One region of the Peribacillus sp. JNUCC41 genome, then DNA from elsewhere that is predicted to be linked to it. Evidence: predicted binding sites of a transcription regulator. Region 1 holds the regulator's gene; each other region holds the start of a gene.
The links. Region 1 encodes LexA, which represses DNA repair genes until DNA is damaged. Its sites were predicted from a motif close to CGAACATATGTTCG; they were not measured.
Positions count from the first base shown of each region.

Region 2: the regulator LexA is predicted to act here: its motif matches at 5,476-5,489, upstream of recA (recombinase RecA).
Region 3: the regulator LexA is predicted to act here: its motif matches at 2,615-2,628, upstream of JNUCC41_RS17635 (YolD-like family protein).

Region 1 is NZ_CP062163.1:3,896,282-3,903,840, reverse strand. Features, by position in the region: gene JNUCC41_RS19065 (YneF family protein) at 1-11, opposite strand, end outside; gene sirA (sporulation inhibitor of replication protein SirA) at 96-536, opposite strand; gene tkt (transketolase) at 835-2,838, opposite strand; gene JNUCC41_RS19050 (DUF896 domain-containing protein) at 3,073-3,306, opposite strand; gene JNUCC41_RS19045 (YneB family resolvase-like protein) at 3,372-4,028, opposite strand; gene yneA (cell division suppressor protein YneA) at 4,048-4,359, opposite strand; gene lexA (transcriptional repressor LexA) at 4,515-5,138, shown strand; partial or broken gene JNUCC41_RS27380 (glucosaminidase domain-containing protein) at 5,520-5,675, opposite strand; gene JNUCC41_RS19025 (hypothetical protein) at 6,051-6,338, shown strand; gene JNUCC41_RS19020 (esterase/lipase family protein) at 6,674-7,559, opposite strand, start outside.
Region 2 is NZ_CP062163.1:3,552,013-3,559,571, forward strand. Features, by position in the region: gene yfmH (EF-P 5-aminopentanol modification-associated protein YfmH) at 1-246, shown strand, start outside; gene ymfI (elongation factor P 5-aminopentanone reductase) at 265-990, shown strand; gene JNUCC41_RS17340 (DUF3243 domain-containing protein) at 1,070-1,327, shown strand; gene JNUCC41_RS17345 (DUF3388 domain-containing protein) at 1,569-2,360, shown strand; gene JNUCC41_RS17350 (helix-turn-helix domain-containing protein) at 2,369-3,277, shown strand; gene pgsA (CDP-diacylglycerol--glycerol-3-phosphate 3-phosphatidyltransferase) at 3,446-4,030, shown strand; gene JNUCC41_RS17360 (competence/damage-inducible protein A) at 4,053-5,285, shown strand; gene recA (recombinase RecA) at 5,635-6,681, shown strand; gene rny (ribonuclease Y) at 7,035-7,559, shown strand, end outside.
Region 3 is NZ_CP062163.1:3,610,059-3,615,129, reverse strand. Features, by position in the region: gene JNUCC41_RS17645 (hypothetical protein) at 384-605, shown strand; gene JNUCC41_RS17640 (hypothetical protein) at 1,202-1,945, shown strand; gene JNUCC41_RS17635 (YolD-like family protein) at 2,239-2,583, opposite strand; gene JNUCC41_RS17630 (GNAT family N-acetyltransferase) at 2,952-3,719, opposite strand; gene JNUCC41_RS17625 (peptidoglycan-binding protein) at 3,869-5,014, opposite strand.

The sequences.
Region 1 (7,559 bases):
TAAACCCACATACTATTTCCTCCTTCATGTTGTCTAACATCAGTGTACTAGACCAAAGGTTATTATACAATACCCGCTACCGAAAAGTCCCCCATTTAGACAAATTTTCTTTCTTTTATCGGTTTTAACCAACCGTATTTTTCATGTTCAAAATCAATTGCCAGAAAACTCGCTTCATATTTTCGAATACTTTCAAAGAAAGCGGTCTCCGCTTCATAATCTCCTTCAGCTTTAAGAGTAATGGACTCATTTTGAATGATTAGAACGGCTTTACTTGTTCCATTTGTTTTTTCTAAATAGTATTTTCCATTTTGAGTCCAATAATTCATCTTTTTTTGCAAACGTTGTTCAATAGCTACCTGTAATTGGTATATCGGGACTGTTTTGGTGACATATTCGATTTGTTTTTGCAAAATACTCTTCAGTCTGCCCCTTGCTTGAATATACTCCAAAAACAAATTGAAAAATAGCTTTTCTCTTCCATAATAATGATGGGCAAATTCATCTTCGATTAAATAAATTTGATAGGTTCTCATCAGCCAATGCCTCCTAGCTCTCCTATTTTGATCACGAAAACAACTAACCACCAGGACACTCTCCACTATTTTCCACTATTGATGACTTTCCCCTTTAACTGACACAATTAAACGAAATTTATTTATTCTCATTATATATTGACAAACTAAAAAGATATGTTGTTTACTGGAGAAATTTTCTTCTTTTTTTGTCGAATGGAAGATTTCCTTTCGAATAGGAACACATTCAATTTAAAATAGGATTGTTTTTGGTAAAAAAAACTGACACCAATCCATTTGGTGTCAGTTTTTTTTACTATTATTTAATCATTTCCTTAACTCGAGCAACTACATTTTCTACAGTGAAACCGAATTCCTCCATGATTTTACCGCCAGGTGCAGAAGCTCCAAAATGATTGATGGCCAATATTTCACCCTCATCACCTGCATAACGATCCCAGCCAAATGGTGAAGCCACTTCGATAGCTAGACGTTTTTTCACTGCCGGATTTATTACGCTTTGTTTATATTCTTTAGATTGAGTTTCAAATCGATCCCATGATGGCATACTGATTACCGAAACATCAATTCCTTCGTTCGCTAAAGCTTTCTGTGCTTCCACAGCCAAGTTCACTTCGGAACCAGTCGCAAGAAGTAATGCATCAGCTACTTCTTTCTTAGAAGCAGAGATGATGTAAGCACCTTTTGAAACACCTTCATACGCAGTTTCGGAAGTGTCTTTTATTGTTGGCAATCCTTGACGAGTCAGTACAAGAGCAGTTGGTTTATTTGTAGACTCCATTGCCACTTTCCAGGCTGCTGCCGTTTCATTGCCATCAGCTGGACGTATTACCCCTAGGTTAGGCATTGCACGCAATGATGCTAATTGTTCGATTGGCTCATGAGTAGGTCCGTCTTCCCCTACAGCAATGCTATCATGAGTGAACACATAGTTTACCGGCAGTCCCATTAGTGCTGCCATTCTTATGGCTGGACGCAGATAATCAGAGAATACAAAGAATGTTCCTCCGTATACTTTTAAACCACCATGAAGTGCCATTCCATTTAAAGCCGCACCCATAGCAAATTCACGTACACCGAACCATATATTACGCCCACTGTAATTACCAGGTAAGAAATCTGTCTCACCTTTGATGGCAGTATTATTCGATCCAGCTAAATCTGCAGAACCTCCAATGAAGCTAGGTACCTTTTTGGCAATTGCATTTAGTACTTCCCCACTTGAAGCACGGGAAGCTAATGTCTTACCTTCTTCATAGACTGGAATTTCCTGATCCCATTCAGCAGGCAGTTCACCTTTGATGGCAAGCTCCAATTGCTCTGCTAACTCAGGATGCGCTTCTTTGTAATTTTTAAACAACTCATTCCAAGCTTCTTCTTTTTGAGCGCCTGCATCAACAACAGCTTCATTGAAGTGTGAATACACTTCCTCCGGAACATGGAAGTCCTCTTCGAATGTCCATTTATATGCTTCTTTTGTCAATTTCAGCTCATCTGCACCAAGCGGAGCTCCGTGAACAGCAGATTTACCTGAACGGTTTGGTGAACCGTAACCAATAACCGTTTTCACTTCGATTAATGTTGGGCGTGCATCGTCAGTTTTCGCTTCTTCAATCGCTTTGGCGATTTCCTGAAGATCGTTCCCATCCTCAACGCGGATATATTGCCATCCATAAGATTTGAAGCGGTCTGCTACGCTTTCACTAAATGATTGACTTAAGTCTCCGTCAAGTGAAATATCGTTAGAATCATATAAAACAACAAGTCTTCCGAGTTGTAGATGTCCAGCTAATGAAGCCGCTTCTGCAGAAACACCTTCCATTAAATCCCCATCTCCACAAATGCTATATGTATAATGATCGACCACATTATAAGAATCGCGGTTATAGCTTTCTGCCAAGTGACGTTCTGCCATTGCCATTCCGACTGCCATTGCGATACCTTGTCCAAGCGGCCCAGTAGTTGCATCTACACCAGCCGTATGTCCGTATTCAGGATGCCCTGGAGTTTTACTGCCCCATTGGCGGAAGCTTTTCAAATCATCGATAGATAAGCCATAGCCGGATAGATGAAGAAGGCTGTATAACAGCATAGACCCATGACCAGCAGAAAGAACAAAGCGGTCTCTATTAAACCATTCTGGATTTTTCGGGTTATGGTTCATATATTCGGTCCATAGTTTATACGCCATCGGCGCTGCACCCATTGGCATACCTGGATGGCCAGAATTAGCCTTTTCAATTGCATCAATCGATAATGTACGAATTGTATTAATAGAAAGTGCATCTAATTTATCTAACATATCGTAAAAACATCCCTTCCTGTAATGTACCTCTTTATATTATAGTGACAAGCTTAATATCACAACTAAAATCACTATTTACTGCCTCAATATTACAATTTTCTAGAAATAAGAGAAGCCCCCTATTTAGATTAAACTAAATAGGAGAATACATACATGAATGCACTCTCTTTTTACTCCTAAATGCTAATAGAATCTTCAAATGGATGTTCCATCAGAAGAATCCAAGCATTATTAATGTAAGTTTCTTTTTTCTTTTATATTTTTTATCTTTTGAGGAGTTACGTCATTACCTTCTGGATCGACGACTTTCACATGCTCCAACGTATTGGTCATGGACTTTCTGAATGTTTCCAAATACTCACTTCTCAATTGGGTTTGCTCTTTCGCCTCAACTTCCGTCAAACCTTCAGCCTTTGCCTTTTTAGAAAGTTCATTAATACGGGCTAATTTTTCTTTTGATAACATAATTTCGCTCCTTCATAATCTGCGGATATTGTCATGGTATTAAAAAAATAGCGAAATTACAAGTTCTATGATTGACTTTCCAGTGTATTCAATTGATGTTCGAGAAAACGCCTGTTCACTGTAGCCTTAGATACATTGTATCCAAAGCCCCTCAAAGTTGCTGCGATCTCTGCAAATGTCAATCCATTGGCCCGAAGTTTAATAATTTCTTCTATAGGAATCTCCTTACGGTCCCTTCCGGTGGAATTCCTTTGATTCTGAAGATTTTTTTGAGGACGATACCCTTTTTCAACGGCCCTTATCATCCCGCGCTTTATTTTTAGATTATGTAGTTTCCTTTGATATTCTTCTACAATTCCGACAATCTGGATGACCATCGCATCCGAATCCGATAGCTCAAGTTCGCCATCGTGTGAGAGCGTATAAATTTTCACATCTTCTTTAAGGATGACATGGAAAAGGGCTATTTTGGCATTCCCTCTTCCCAGCCTCGTTTCGTCCTGGATTAATAGTACTTCAGCTTCTTTGGTTTTAAATAGTTCGAGCATGTCAAAAATGCCATCCCTATTCAACTCATAACCACTAGCCTGTTCTTTTATTATGGAAATGACTTCAACATCCATCTTTTCTGCCAATTTGACTAATTCATCTTCCTGCCTTGCCAATGATGTTTCCTGTGACTCTTTTTCTGTGCTGACCCTACAATAGATTACCGCTTTCATAATACCCTACCTTCACTGCTTACTGCTCACTGGCCAAATTCTGGACAAGTTCTTCCCCTTTAACCGGTATGACGATGACTTGACCAGGTTTAATCGAATCCGCCCTTACTCCATTATGCTCTTCTATCCAACCAATGAATTCTTTTTTTGTCAAATTTGCTTCTTCATATTCTTCGGCAATTCCCCATAGGGTGTCACCTTCACCTACTTCTATAGAAAGGAAATCATTTTTTTGATCATTGTTCAATGTACAAGAGAATAAAATTGAAAAGATAAATACTGATCCCGCTAATAGAATCGTATAAATATAATTTTTGTATAATTTTTTCATAAATATCCCTCCAAAGCGAATGTTCGTTCGTATGTTATGACCAAATTATAATACGAACGTTTGTTTCAGTCAACAACAAAATTCGAACTTATGTTTGTATAGAGTTGGGGGCCATGCTATAATATAGCAAAGAACATTGGGGAAGAGGTGCACTAATGACTAAACTATCAAAACGGCAGCAAGATATTCTTGATTTCATTAAAGAAGAGGTTCGCCAAAAAGGGTATCCACCTTCCGTACGGGAGATTGGCGAAGCAGTGGGACTTGCATCAAGTTCAACAGTACACGGACATTTATCCCGCCTGGAAAGTAAAGGCCTGATCAGACGTGACCCAACCAAGCCAAGGGCCATTGAAATAATGAATTCGGAGGAAGCGAACAATATTCCAAAAGCCAATGTCGTGAACGTTCCGTTACTTGGAAAAGTAACAGCGGGCATGCCTATAACGGCAATCGAGAACATAGAAGAATACTTTCCGCTTCCCGAAAGCATGGTTCCGCATGATGACCATGTATTCATGCTGGAAATCATGGGTGAAAGTATGATCGAAGCTGGAATTCATGATGGAGACTATGTCATCGTGAAACAACAAAGCAATGCCAATAATGGAGATATCGTCGTGGCCATGACGGAAGATGATGAAGCCACTGTAAAACGATTCTTTAAGGAACCGGATTACATAAGGCTTCAGCCCGAGAACTCAAATATGGAACCAATTATTTTACGAGATGTTTCGATACTTGGAAAAGTAATAGGCTTATATAGACAAATACACTAAAAGCGCTAACCGCGCTTTTTTTGTTTGTTTAATTTATGTCCCGAATTCTCTCATTATGCATATGGAAGAGTAGGTTTTAATATATTTTTTAATAGAATCTATTTTCATGTGAATATTACATCTTTTGGAAAGAAGCTCATTCAAAAAAAGGAGAGTGTTGAAATACCGTTGCCAGTTAAAAATTCCATTTCATTCTTAATATTTGGTTCACTTTAGGTAAAGATCGCCCAATCCATTTCACTATTGAATCTGTACTTTTGTAGAACCATATGCTTTACAAGAGCAGAGATGAAATCCCTTTTTTTGACAATTACGACTTCCATTCCATGACGTCCCGTTTACGTATAGATTGGCAAGATCTCGAAGACTTTCTTCCCAAGATGGGTATTTCCTGAATTTGTTCCATACTTGAACGGGTACACCGGTGAGGTATTCGATTGTTTGGATAATGCCAGACTCGCCCTTAAAGTCACCTTTTGTACCGAATATATTTTTTCCTTGACTTGCTAATAAGCTTTTCCCATATCCACTCTCCAAGCAAGCTTGTGCAATAACAACAAAGGTAAAATATTAATTCCTTTTGAATTTTCTGGGCATAAGGAGCATTCTCCTTAATAAATGTTTCCTTGCTCATTAGATCTTCGCATTAATAGACGTTTTTTACTGTTTATCTTCATTATGTCGGCTCTTTCCGAGTTGTTTTAAACCATTCCCGCGGCCAACCAGAAAAAGCCGTCAATCCATATAATTATATGGATTGACGGCTTTAAAATTAAACTCTGAAAATCTTCAAAACCTGGTTGCATAACCTTTTATATATTAGTTTTAAATATGAATTTTTTTATTATAGTATAAAGCCTTGATAAAAAGTAAAAATTAATTTTGAAAACTTCTATTTAAGGTGGTGAAATTATGGACTTCCCAACCATCCATACAAACTTTTGGGATGCAGTAATAGCCATTCCTATCATCATGATTCTTACTCAACTAATTAAGGTCATGTTTCATATTCGCCCAAAATTCATCCCTACCATCGCTTTGGGTCTTGGCTTGTTCATTTCCATTTTCATCAGTCATCGTCATCACTTGGTTGCAGGGATTTTCATGGGCTGGTTTTATGGCTATGCCAGCATTGGCAATTATGCTGCACTTAAAACAGGTATTTTGTCTTATAGAGAATCTTATCAAAAGACAGATTAAACCCGTTGTCTCGTTTCAATTCATCAATCTCTTGTATTGCCACGAGCCCGAGTGGCTTCTATCCCCATTGAACATCCGTTAAATTAAAATCTAAATTAACAATTAAGACCTTAACTTTGGCTGAATCACCAACTCTCATGTTAACCATACCATTATACATTACCCACAAAATACCTTTTCAATTAATAAGGTATTAGTTGGTAAAAATGAAGTTCGGAATGCACTTATCCCGAACTATGATTTTTAATGAAAAACTGAATGTTCTTATAGGAAAAAAACGTACTCAAACTGACTTTCCTTCGAATTTGATACCTTCTCAATAAGATGGCATTTCACTATTTCTCGATATAGACCGAACGAACCAGAGTCCGGGTTCTTTCAGTGCCATCCACATTTTTTTCCTTGACATCAATGGTTACATTATAAACACCTGACTTAGGCACTTCTGGAAGGGTGCCAGTAAAATTTTCGGTCTCCAGTACCTTAATTGAGCTTTTCCCACTAATTTCATTACCGGTTTCATCTACTAAGCGAACCAAAAAAGTTGTGCTGTTTGGCGTTTTTTTATCATTCATTGGATTCTTTATTAAAAATTTTGCATCTTTTTCCTTAACTTTTCCGGCCATACTTAATGTAATGGGATTCATTTCGTTAAATTGAGCCGTGAACAGGTAGGCGTCTTTTGGCGATTTACTCTTCATTCGCACCTTCCAGTCACCGATTTCGAGGTTGTTTCTATTGAATGTCTGGATGGTTGCACCATTAAAAAAGGAACTTTCATTTTGGGTTGAATCAACCTTTAAGGAAGGTGAATATTTTTTATTTGATGGAGAAATCAATTCAACCTCGACATCATCTGAGGCTGTATATATAGTTATATTACCCGGGGCTGATTCATTTACATGGAAACTTTGTTCAATCCAAACATGTTGTTTCAGGGCATCACCCATTACGGTTTGAGCAAGTGCGGTTGTAATGACATCATCTTCAACTCGTTCTTTATAATTGACATTAAATCCAGGAATCCCAGCGGTGGTAGCACTCCTTAAATAGGGTTCAATTCTTGAAAATACAGCTGAACCGACTCGGATATTGTCGTGATCAAAGTTTGGATCCGTAAATAAATGTGTTGCGTAAGGTATTTTTGTACTCCAAACATTTACTAGACCATCATTTTCCCCATATGAAGATAAATATTGTCCACCCATTGATAAAGCTGAA
Region 2 (7,559 bases), 340 kb from region 1:
GCCGGAACTGGCCTGAATGAAGAAAGCCTGCAAAGGACAATCAAGAAAAAAATCGGTTCTTTCCTTCGCTCCCTGAACTCGCCGGAATATATAGCGAATCAATTCACCAGATATGCATTCAATGATATGAACTTGTTCGATGTTGTATCGGTATTGGAAAAACTAACGATTGAAGATATCAGGGAGGTCGCTGAGGACTTAATATCCGATCAACGGATGACTGTCTGCCAGGTACTTCCTAAATAATATAAAGGGGGCGGCAATGTGGGGAAACGTTTTGCCCTTATTACTGGAGCCAGCGGAGGAATCGGCAGGGAAATAGCTATAAAGCTCGCCGAGGAGAATTACTCACTTTATTTACATTATAACAGCAATGAAGAAGCGATACTTGAACTGATTGAAGAGCTGAAGCCTCATCAAGTCGAACTTATTCCGGTTCAAGCGGATTTGGCTGCAGCGGATGGATACAAGAAATTGGCGGAAAATATTTTTGCCCTCCATGCAATCGTCCTTAATAGTGGCAATAGCTATTATGGGCTTATATCGGACATGGATGAGACAATCGTTAATGAAATGGTCCAGCTGCATGTAACGAGCCCTTTCCAATTAACAAAGGAACTGCTTCCAAAGCTCATGTACCAAGAACAGGCTGCCATCGTTGCGGTCACATCGATTTGGGGGCAGACAGGTGCATCTTGTGAAGTGTTATATTCTATGGTCAAGGGCAGTCAAAATGCTTTTATCAAGGCGCTTAGCAAAGAGGTATCGCTCAATGGAATCCGGGTGAATGCCGTTGCCCCCGGTGCGATTTCCACTTCCATGCTCGAATCATTCAGTGCGGAAGACCTGGAAATCATCAAAGGCGATATTCCGATGGGCAGGATGGGCCATTCAAAAGAAGTCGCAGAGGCCGTATACTATTTGCTTTCCGACAAGTCGTCTTATATAACCGGGCAAATCTTAGGTGTAAATGGCGGATGGTACACATGATTTTTTTTAGACATGTATAATTTTCTCGGTTCCTTCACAAAATATCTATGTACTATTTTGAAGGAAAGGGTGACCATTCATGTCTGTACTGGACAATTGGGATCAATGGAAAAATTTCTTAGGCGACAGATTAAATCAAGGTGAACAACAAGGTTTGTCAGAAAGTGCTGTTAACAACTTGGCTTTCGAAATCGGTGATTACCTGGCTAATCAGGTTGAGCCCCAGAATGATCAAGAAAAAGTGCTTGCTGATCTTTGGTCGGTCGCAAACGATCAAGAAAAGCATGCCATGGCAAGCGTCATGGTCAGGTTAGTCGAGAACAATGGAACGAAGTAAAATATCAATCCAAAAGGCCCTGTTATTAAATAACAGGGCCTTTTGGATTGAAGTGGATGCCTATTTATCCCCTTATATAAAAATGAATATTTTTCTAGGGTTTTTCCTTTTAACTTATCACGAAATGCTATATTATAGAAGCTAGACAATTACTATTAAAGTGTTCAGACCTTGAAATTTCCGATGGATGAGTTTTTTGCCCCTGAGAGGGTAAAGACTTTTAGGCTTAAGGAGTGTTATCGTGGATAATAAAGAATGGTATTTTGAATATGAAATTCAAGTCAACCGCCCTGGTTTATTAGGGGATATATCATCCCTTCTGGGTATGCTTTCCATTAATATCATCACCATCAACGGGGTCGATGAAGGCAGGCGGGGGTTACTTTTGTTGGCGAAAGACAGCCGTAATATAGAAAGGTTCGAGTCAATCCTACGTACGATGGATACGATAAAGGTCATTAAGCTTAGGGAACCTAAATTGCGTGATCGCCTCGCAGTCAGGCATGGACGTTATATTCAGCGCGATGCTGATGAGAAAAACACCTTTAGGTTTGTTCGTGATGAACTAGGCTTGCTTGTCGATTTCCTGGCCGAGCTATTTAAACAGGAAGGTCATAAATTGATTGGGATACGAGGAATGCCACGTGTCGGGAAAACTGAATCTATCGTAGCCTCGAGTGTATGTGCTAATAAGAGATGGTTGTTTGTGTCATCGACCCTTTTAAAGCAGACTATCCGCAGTCAGCTAATTGAGGATGAATATAATAATGATAATTTGTTCATTTTAGATGGGATTGTTTCAACTCGCCGTGCAAATGAACGTCATTGGCAGTTGATTCGCGAAATTATGAGGCTTGATGCTGTCAAAGTAATCGAACATCCGGATGTTTTTGTCCAAAATACGGAGTATACTCTTGAAGACTTTGATTATATTATTGAATTGCGAAACAATCCTGAAGAAGAAATAACATATGAAGTTGTCGACCAAAAAGACCAGTTTTCGGGGTCGGATTTTGGTTCCTTTGACTTTTAAAATGGCAGGTGTTTTATTTGACTGAGTTAGGTAATCGATTAAAGGAAGCTAGGGAAGCCAAAGGCCTTAGCTTGGATGATTTGCAGGAATTAACTAAGATTCAAAAACGTTACCTCATTGGCATTGAAGAGGGAAATTACAGCATGATGCCTGGGAAGTTCTATGTACGGGCATTCATAAAGCAATATTGTGAAGCGGTCGGACTGGATTCAGAAGAGATTTTCGAACAATATAAGAGTGAGATACCATCGGTCTATAGCGAGGAATTGCCAGAACAGCTTTCAAGGGTCCAATCCCGGAAAACCATACCGGCAGGAAATTCAAAAGTTGTAGAAATGTTACCGAAGATCTTGGCTGCCGTTTTAGTCATTGGTGTGGCCGTATTGATTTGGGTGCTTGTATTGAATTATATGAGTAATCCGGATAACGATGACAAAAAGGACCCAAAACAGAGCGATGCCGTGGGATACAATAAAAGTGAAGAGTTTAACAAAGAAGAAGAGAATGCAGACCAAAAACAGAATGAAGAAAAATCAGATTCATCTGATAAGAAGAATGAAGATGATGCAGTTGTCAAGGATGAAAAGAAAGAGCAAAACCTTGCCGTCACCAGTTCCAGCGGTAAAAATAGTACGTATGAATTAAAAAATACCGATACCTTTAAATTAAAGGTGACCTCCAAAGGCTCACCATGGGTAGGCATAAAAAATGGTGAAGGTAAATTACTTTTCCAGGGCACCATCGACAAGGACAAGAGCCAGGAAATTGATTTCACCAATGAGAAAGAAGCTGTCATCAATATAGGCAGGGCATATGAAACTGAGATTTATGTGAATGATGAGAAGCTGGAGTATTCCATTTCACCGACTGAAGTGAATACGCAATTGGTTACGATACAATTTACGAAAGCCGAATAGTCATCTTATAGATGACTATTTTTGCTCTATATATACAAAAGTAAGGCTGCAGTAAATGGTTTACCCGGCATATAAGATTGGATTTTGAGTTAAATTATACATATAAGCATTATTTTAGTCTAAGACGCATTGCCCAAATGGCAGGCGTAAATTTTGGAGGTAAAAGTTTTGAATCTGCCTAATAAGATTACAGTAGCAAGAATCTGTTTAATACCAGTATTTTTAATCATCATGCTCGTTCCTTTTTCATGGGGGACACTAACTTGGGGAGAATACAGTTTGCCAGTGGCGCATCTGGCTGGAGCCATCCTCTTTATTATCGCTTCCACTACGGATTGGATCGATGGCCATTTTGCCAGAAAATATAATATGATTACTGATTTAGGGAAATTTTTAGATCCATTGGCTGATAAACTTCTGGTTTCGGCTGCCTTAATCGTTTTGGTTGATCTAGATTTAATGTACGGTCAATCTTGGATCGCCATCGTGATCATAAGTCGTGAATTTGCGGTCACCGGATTACGTTTGGTGTTAGCGGGTACGGGGGAAGTGGTTGCAGCGAACCAGCTTGGAAAAATTAAAACATGGGCACAAATTGTTTCTATATCGGCTTTATTGCTGCATAACCTTCCATTTGCCCTCATTTCACTTCCTTTTGCTAATATCGCATTATGGATTGCATTAATCTTTACAATCTGGTCAGGTTTGGATTATTTTATAAAAAACAAAGAAGTATTTGTTAATTCAAAGTAAAACGAATGGTGGTTTTGAAAAGATGGATGCAGAAATCATTGCAGTGGGCTCAGAGCTTCTTTTAGGGCAAATCAATAATACTAATGGAAGATTCTTATCGCAGCAGTTTGCGGAAATGGGGATCAACGTTTTTTACCATACTGTGGTCGGGGATAACGACCGCCGTTTACAACAAGCTATAGAAATCGCTGAATCAAGGGCAAATTTGATTGTCTTTACCGGTGGACTTGGTCCAACCAAAGATGATTTAACGAAAGAAACGATTGCTCGCCATATAGGGAAAAAGCTCGTTTTTAATGATGAAGCATTGCAATCCATTGAAGCCTACTTCCAAAAAAGGGAACGTCCGATGACGGAAAACAACAAAAAGCAGGCCCTCGTCTTAGAAGGCAGTGAAGTGTTGGCAAACGATCATGGGATGGCACCGGGAATGGTCTTGTCCAAATCTGGGATTACATATATGCTTCTACCTGGGCCGCCAAGTGAAATGGAGCCGATGTTTTTAAGTTATGGTTATGAAAAGATCATGAATAAATTGGAAAAGCATGAACGAATCGATTCCAAGGTTCTTCGGTTCTACGGTATAGGTGAAGCCGAACTGGAAACGGTGATTGAAGATCTTCTTGTCAATCAAACGAATCCGACAATTGCCCCGCTGGCAGCCGAAGGGGAAGTGACGTTAAGGATCACCGCTAAAGACTCATCTAAAGAAAAATGCGAAGAGCTTATTTTGGAAGCGGAAAAAGAAATTCTTAGCAGGGTCGGCAAGTTCCATTATGGAAGTGATAATACCTCGCTAATAAAGGAACTTGTAAAAGAATTAACGATCCGCAAGCTTTCAATTTCGGCAGCTGAAAGCTTGACCGGAGGGATGTTCCAAGAACAGCTGACAACCATCCCGGGCGCCGGTAAAGTTTTCAAAGGCGGAATAGTCTGCTATACGAATGATGCGAAGGCTAATGTCCTCGGTGTCAGTGATGATACCATATCCGAGTATGGAGTGGTCAGCGGTGAGTGTGCTATGGAAATGGCCTCTAATGTCCGGAACAAGCTCGATGCGGATGTAGGCATAAGCTTTACGGGCGTTGCAGGGCCGGATGAACAAGAAGGCAAGCCTGTAGGTACAGTATTTATTGGCATTTCCTATCGGGATGGAAACACTCATTTCAAGGAGTTGAATCTTTCAGGAAGCAGGGCGCAAAACCGTATTCGGAGTGTGAAATACGGCTGTCATTACCTATTAAGGGATTTATAAACTCTATAAGCAGAGCTTTTTACAGCTCTGCTTTTTATTTTGGTTTTAGAAGTTTGTTTCTTGAAAAATAGGGAAAAAAAGAAAAAAGTTAATTCAATGAAAATGTTTTTTTTAGGGAGTAAGTGAAATGAAATGGAGATTTCCTTTAGATAAAACGCTTTTTTACAAAGAATATCCCGAAAGAAAAAAACGAATGAATGTTCGACTTTTTGCTTGGCAAAATTGTAAAAAGAGTATATAGTAAAGATAGGTTTTGAGACAGGGTACAAACCTTGATCTCAAATAATTGCTAACGTAAGTACACCTTTAATCGGGCAGCCGATTATTTGAATATAGAGGAGGAAATTGAGTGAGTGATCGTCAAGCGGCTTTAGATATGGCGTTAAAACAAATTGAAAAACAATTTGGTAAAGGTTCTATTATGAAACTTGGGGAACAGACTGATCGTAGGATTTCAACGATTTCAAGCGGTTCCTTAGCATTGGACGTAGCATTGGGAGTGGGCGGATATCCAAGAGGCCGTGTAATTGAGATATATGGACCTGAAAGCTCGGGTAAAACGACTGTTGCATTACATGCTATTGCAGAGGTACAAAAGACTGGCGGCACGGCTGCATTCATTGATGCCGAGCATGCTTTAGATCCAGCATATTCAGAAAAACTTGGTGTCAATATCGATGAGTTACTGCTTTCACAGCCTGATACGGGTGAACAAGCCTTAGAAATCGCTGAAGCGTTAGTTCGAAGCGGAGCGGTGGATATCATTGTCATTGACTCGGTGGCAGCACTTGTTCCTAAAGCTGAAATCGAAGGCGAAATGGGAGATTCCCATATGGGTCTTCAAGCCCGGATGATGTCTCAGGCACTTAGAAAACTGTCTGGTTCCATTAATAAATCAAATACCATTGCCATTTTCATTAACCAAGTCCGTGAAAAAATCGGTGTTATGTTTGGAAATCCGGAAACGACTCCGGGAGGCCGGGCGTTAAAGTTCTATTCAACTGTTCGTCTGGAAGTGCGCCGTGCGGAACAATTAAAACAAGGTAATGAAATCGTCGGTAATAAAACGAAAATCAAAGTTGTAAAAAACAAGGTTGCTCCACCATTCCGTCAAGCAGAAGTTGACATCATGTATGGTCAGGGGATTTCACAGGAAGGTGAAATCATCGATATGGGTGCAGATCTTGATATCGTCCTTAAAAGTGGCTCGTGGTATTCATACAATGAAGAGCGTGTCGGACAAGGTCGCGAAAATGCGAAGCTGTTCTTGAAAGAAAATCAGGATATCGCTCAGGAAATTTCTCAGAAAATCAGAGATCACTATAACCTCGATGGAGAGCATGAATTACCGCCAGAAGAAAATGAACCAGAAGAGCATTTTGAATTGCTTGATTAATGATATTTAAAAAAGGCCTAAGCTTGTTCGCTTAGGCCTTTTATGTATATTTTGAGAAAAGTGCGAAATTTTCAGCGGATTAAAGGGCGTTGAAATCAGATTCACAGACTTCTTCCATAATGAATGCTGTAGATTATGATGGTTGTTATCAAGAAAACTTGAATAAACATTGATACATAAGGGACAAACGCTTGACAATAAAAATTCTCAACTATACAATTAATATGTATATTTTACAATTTTTCAAACTAAAATTTTGAAAATTAAGTGCTGTATATTGAATTTATGTGCAATGTACTTGCCGACAGTTCAACATTTTATGTAAAAAGTTCATAGCAAGGGGAGGTGAAACGATGGAACCCATGACAATCATCTTCACTTTGCTTGGCCTAATCGTCGGTGCAGTTGTTGGTTATTTTATTCACAAATCAAAATTTGAGAGTAAAATAGCAGGGGCAAAGGGCTCTGCAGAACACATCCTTGAGGATGCAAAACGTGAAGCGGAAGCACTTAAGAAAGAAGCCTTGTTGGAAGCAAAAGATGAAATTCATAAAGTTCGTGCCGATTCGGATCGGGAAGCCCGTGAAAGAAGGAACGAATTACAAAAACAAGAAAATCGGTTATTGCAAAGAGAAGAGAATCTGGACCGCAAGGATGAAACGTTAGACAAACGTGAGAGCCTTTTGGAGAAAAAAGAAGATTCTCTAAACCAAAGACAACAGCATATTGAAGAGATGGAAAGCAAAGTGGACGAGACGGTTCGTAAGCAGCAAACAGAGCTTGAACGTGTTTCCGGTTTAACTCGTGAAGAAGCTAAAGCAATCATTATCGACCGAATGGAAAACGAGCTGGCTCACGATGTAGCGCTTATGATTAAA
Region 3 (5,071 bases), 290 kb from region 1:
GGTGGTAAGAATGTGGTCATTTTTTCATAGTGATACATTCATTCTTTTTCATCTATAACGAAAACCAGTTCGAATTTATGTTAATATATGGATTGATTACATTTTTAGAGAGAGGAGTGCTTTGAATGACAAAATGGGAGAGAGGTAAATTGCATAAGAAAAATATTTTATTCTTTTACTGCCGGCATTAATTATAGGAATAATTTTAATAATATATCAATATCATCATTCAAAGGAATTTAACGCTTATGTACTTTTAGTACCCTTGGTTTTCTGGCTGTTCTATTATAGTTGGGTATATATTGAAAAGAGGCAAATGAAGAAGTAAGAAAATAACTAACATGTGGCCATAAAACTATACTAACTCCAGGAGGTATTTAGGGTTGAACATAAATATCAAGGTTCACTTACATTCAAGAGAAATTAATTTCTTGCAGAGTGGAAGCTTCCCCGTTCCTAATTCAGATTATAAGAAGGATCCAGATTGGGCAGCTGCCATTGCCGCATATGAATGGATTCAGAAGATTAAGTCAGAATTTGCAGCTAGCAAGGATTCTCGTATAGTTCAAGTGATTTATAACGATGATATGATATTACGGAGTTAGTTAAGAAGGTCAAGCCTATCAGCATTTGTTATGTACAAGATATATAGAGTACCTTCTATCAGGAATATATGTTATATTTACCATTAATATAATTTCTTAATTATGGGTTATATGGAATTAATAGTGATTTTTAAAAGAAATCAAAAGACTATTTTTACGAAAAAGATAATAATTCATACTTACGAAATACATAGAAGGAGAGATTTTGTGTTCAAGTTTGTAAAAATATTTTTTGTTGTACTTCTTTATTGGTATGTTGTACGGTACCAGAAAAGTTCCCCGGCGGATTTTGTATTTTATTTGGCCAGTATCTTGTTTTTTTTATCAATTATTTTTAGTTTGTTTTATAAAAATAAGCATAGGGTGAACATTTTTTTAATCATTGCACTATCAAATCTTTCAATGATTTTTGCACTATACGCTCATTTTTTAAGTGGGATTCTAACATTTTTCACTTTTTCTTTAATTCTATTTTTTTACTGTTTTGTATTTATTTCCTTTAAAAAAGATTAATAGTATGTTAGTATAAGACTCGCTGCTTAACCGAAAACATAAAAAGGGAGTTTTGGAAAAACATTAAAAAAATTTCAATCTTAATGAGCTTTATCCTACTTGTAGGAAGTCTAGCATTCTCTATTCCGAGTAACACAGCATTAGCAACTTCAGGTTCAACAATCATACCTGAAGATGGTATGGAGATTATTACGGATACTGAAGAAAAATCTGAGTACATATTGACAATCTTGGGTGTTCAAACACGTTATATAGAAACAACTGAAACAATTGATGAAAACACAATAATAATACACACAAAAGTTTATAATGAAGACAACCATGAACTTATACAAGACTTTTCAACAACTCTTACTAACGATAAAATAGTAGATCAAGATGTAATTCTTTTCGAAGAAATACCAGAACCTAAAACACAGGAAGAAGCGAGTGGTTTTTATCCAATGGCTTCTACAAGTGGTAACAAATCAATGGTTACAATATTGAACATTAGTTACACTAAGAATTTCACTACTGGTAAAGGTACTGCTCGTTATCTAAAGGAACCAAATAAAACTGCTAAATTAGCAAGTTCTAAACCTTTTAATACATATGCAAATAATGTGGATTCTCTTAGAGGTACTGAGAGTTCAACCACGGTTGGTTGGCTAGTTTCTGGATTTAGTGGTGGTTCATTAGTAGCAGGGAAAATAATTTCTTGGGCAACAGCGAAAACAATATTGACAAAAATTGCAGGACCAGTGGCTGTCGTTAGTAATGCTGTGGCATTATCTTCATGGTTCTATTATTATAATAAACTTGAAAAAAGTTGGTCGAATTTAAAATAATATAAAAAAGTTGTGTGTGAACTATATGATCAAAAGTAGACAGCTATATTAAAGATTCAAGGCTACTGCTATAAGATGACTTCGGCAATGTGATCCGGGGTCATCTTTTTTTAAGCTCCGATTTAATTATTTCCTCATAATAGTCCTTAATTACCGTAGCATCATGTAAGGCATTATGTTCCACTCCATCTATTCCAGCAAGCTCTTCACGATTAATATTAGTATCAATTCCCTTTACCTTATACAAGGTACAAATATCAAATCAAGCCCTTCACTAATGAGAAGGGCTTTTTTTAATCCTCTACAATCACACTAATAACTTCATCGAATTTAATTTTCTCAAAGGAACTATCTCTCTTCTGAATGCGTAACTCTTTTGTGACAGGATGAATGTACACACAATAACCATCCAATTCTTGTGGACTTCCCTCGTTATGTAATCTAAATCTTATCGGTAAATGATATTCCATTGCATAATGAATGTTGTTTTCAAACTCTTCAACCTGGTATTCATCAAGGATAGGTTTTTTATTTAAGAAATAATCAACCTCACCTATTTTTTTATTTAAAGCTTTATGTTCAGGCATGATTAATGCTGCTTGCCATTTAACAAGCCCTCTATCACGAATTGTACTCATAAGAAGATCCCTCCTTTTTATTCATTATAAACGAACATACGTTCTCGTTAAAGACAGAAAAAAATTCCTTCCCCAAATAAGTTCGGGCTAGAGAAATGATCGGAATTGTATTGTCCCTCGTATTTGAAAAGTGTTTAATAACATCCTCAAAATTCATACCACTTCCCGTTTTTACTACAAATTCCTTATAAATCATTTCCGAAACTTCTATTATCTTATCAGGATGGTTTAATAAAAAATCAAAATCTATTCAAATCCCCCTACTTTTATATGTATTTCTTTATTATATTGAATTGACCTTGTTAAAAGGGCGATCAATATCAGACATGACTAATATGGATCGCCCTTTTACTTCATAAGAAAACTCCTTATTCAAATACAACCATTTCTCCAACATCTATAAACCCAAAGCGCTTATAGATATTTTTCCCATCCTCTGATGCTTGTAGGACAACGGGTTTTTGTTTATCTTTTGTTTGAGTAAGAAGGTATTGAAACATTTCACTGCCATATCCTTTACCTCTAAATGTTTCTTTTGTCATAACATCATAAATACCATAACTTTCTTTGCTATCTATTAGTAAAGCAGTAGATACAGTTAATTCACCGACGCGTCCAATAAACATTTGAATTTCTGAACCCAAATTTACTTCAGAAAACTTATTAAAATAATTTTCTAACGCATCTTTTTCTGGTGTACCTTCAAATAGGCTCATAAAAACCTCTTTATATTCCTTAAGTTCTTCAAAATTTCTCACATGAGTAATCATAAGCTGATGGGACTTTCTTTGACCAACATTAAGAGTATTTTCAAGTTTCATCATTACATTACGTTCTGCTTCTTTTAGGTCGTATTCTTGCATTAGGTCTTGCCAGTCAGCGTTCAAATACCGGGAGTCAATCCACGTACTAAAGGGATATTCTTTAAGAGACATATTTTCGATGCTACTTCTAATATTAAATGCATTTTTTATATGTGAAGATTTCGGCAAAAGTACATTGAATGTATCAGTTGGTACTTCTGTATTCGCCAAAACGAAATCTTCTTCTTTGATAAGCTTTCCATTAACCGCATGAGAGAATATTCTTATTTTTTCTTCAAGATTGTTTATAACTAATTGTTGATTTGCAATCATTTCTTTGCTCCTTCAAATTAAATATTTAGCGCGCGCTCTTTTTTATTATAGGAGCAATTCAATTATAAAAAAACAATGTTCACAATTTTTATATCCTCCCAGAATTTTCAGAAAACTAACCCCTACTCAATACGAGTAAGGGCTATTGATTAAGCACCAAACAATTTAGTGAAAGTATCTTTACCTGCTTTCTTATCTGTAGAAATTCCCTTTGCCTTTTGGAATTTATATAAAGCCGATTCAGTACCTTTTCCAAAGATAGAATCGAGTGATCCAGGACTATATCCTTCCAAGTAAAGCGCAGCCTGCAGGATCCAAGTTAGATTTCCTTTTGCACCTTTTTCAACAGTAACAATAGCAGCCCTTGTTTTAGCCCCCCACTTACCATCCACAACAAGTTTTTTATTAAATTGTTTATTAAGTTCTGTTTGTAGTGCTTTGACAAGTGCTGATTTGGTTTTAGGGCCATTAAATCCATCAACAATAAGACCAGCTTTATAACTGCTTTTTAACATTTTTTGAATGGAACTGATTGTTTGATCTCCACTGTTAGAAAATTTATCTTCATCTTTATCTGGTTGAACATTAACCTTTTTAGCATTTCCGAAATTGATTTTCTGACCTATTTTTAGTGTAGTTGGATCTATGCCAGGATTCGCTTTTATTAAATCTTCAACTTGAACCCCTCCTGTTCCATCCTTATGTGCAATGCTCCATAAAGTATCACCTTCTTGGATTGTATAAACTTCAGGAGCCGGTGCTGGTTTGGCTGGAGTTTTTGAACCTTTCCAATCAAAAGCATCTCTGTAGTTATACTGACAACATGCTTTCCAACTATAACCTGGCATTTCATTATGCGCCTTATCATATTTCCCAATCCCATCTTTAACAAGTACAGCGTGAAGTTCTGCAATACTGGCAAGAGTGGCATCATCCATAGTGTCATATCGATAATCTCCAGCAACACAGATACCTATAGAGAACTGATTGCTATTCCCCACATGATAGGTCCTGCGGTCGATATCATTCGCATATACAATCCGAGCTCTTTTACCGTTTGGTGTGTTAATAGCATTCTTAGGCCCGATAACAAATGTATACCCTATCCCCGGCCACCCCAGCGTGTTTACATGGTAACCCGCGAAGCTTGCAGCATCAGAACCACCCAAATCTTTTTTTGTTAAGGAATGGTGCCAAACTCGGTGGGTAATTGCTTTTGTACGTTTTGAATAAGTGCCTTTGGGTATTAATTTACCTCTTTTATCAACCAATTGATGAAGTTTAGTAAAATTCATTTTCCATCGTCTCCTTTTAATTTAAACTCATAATAAAAAGCCACCCGATGGGCAGCT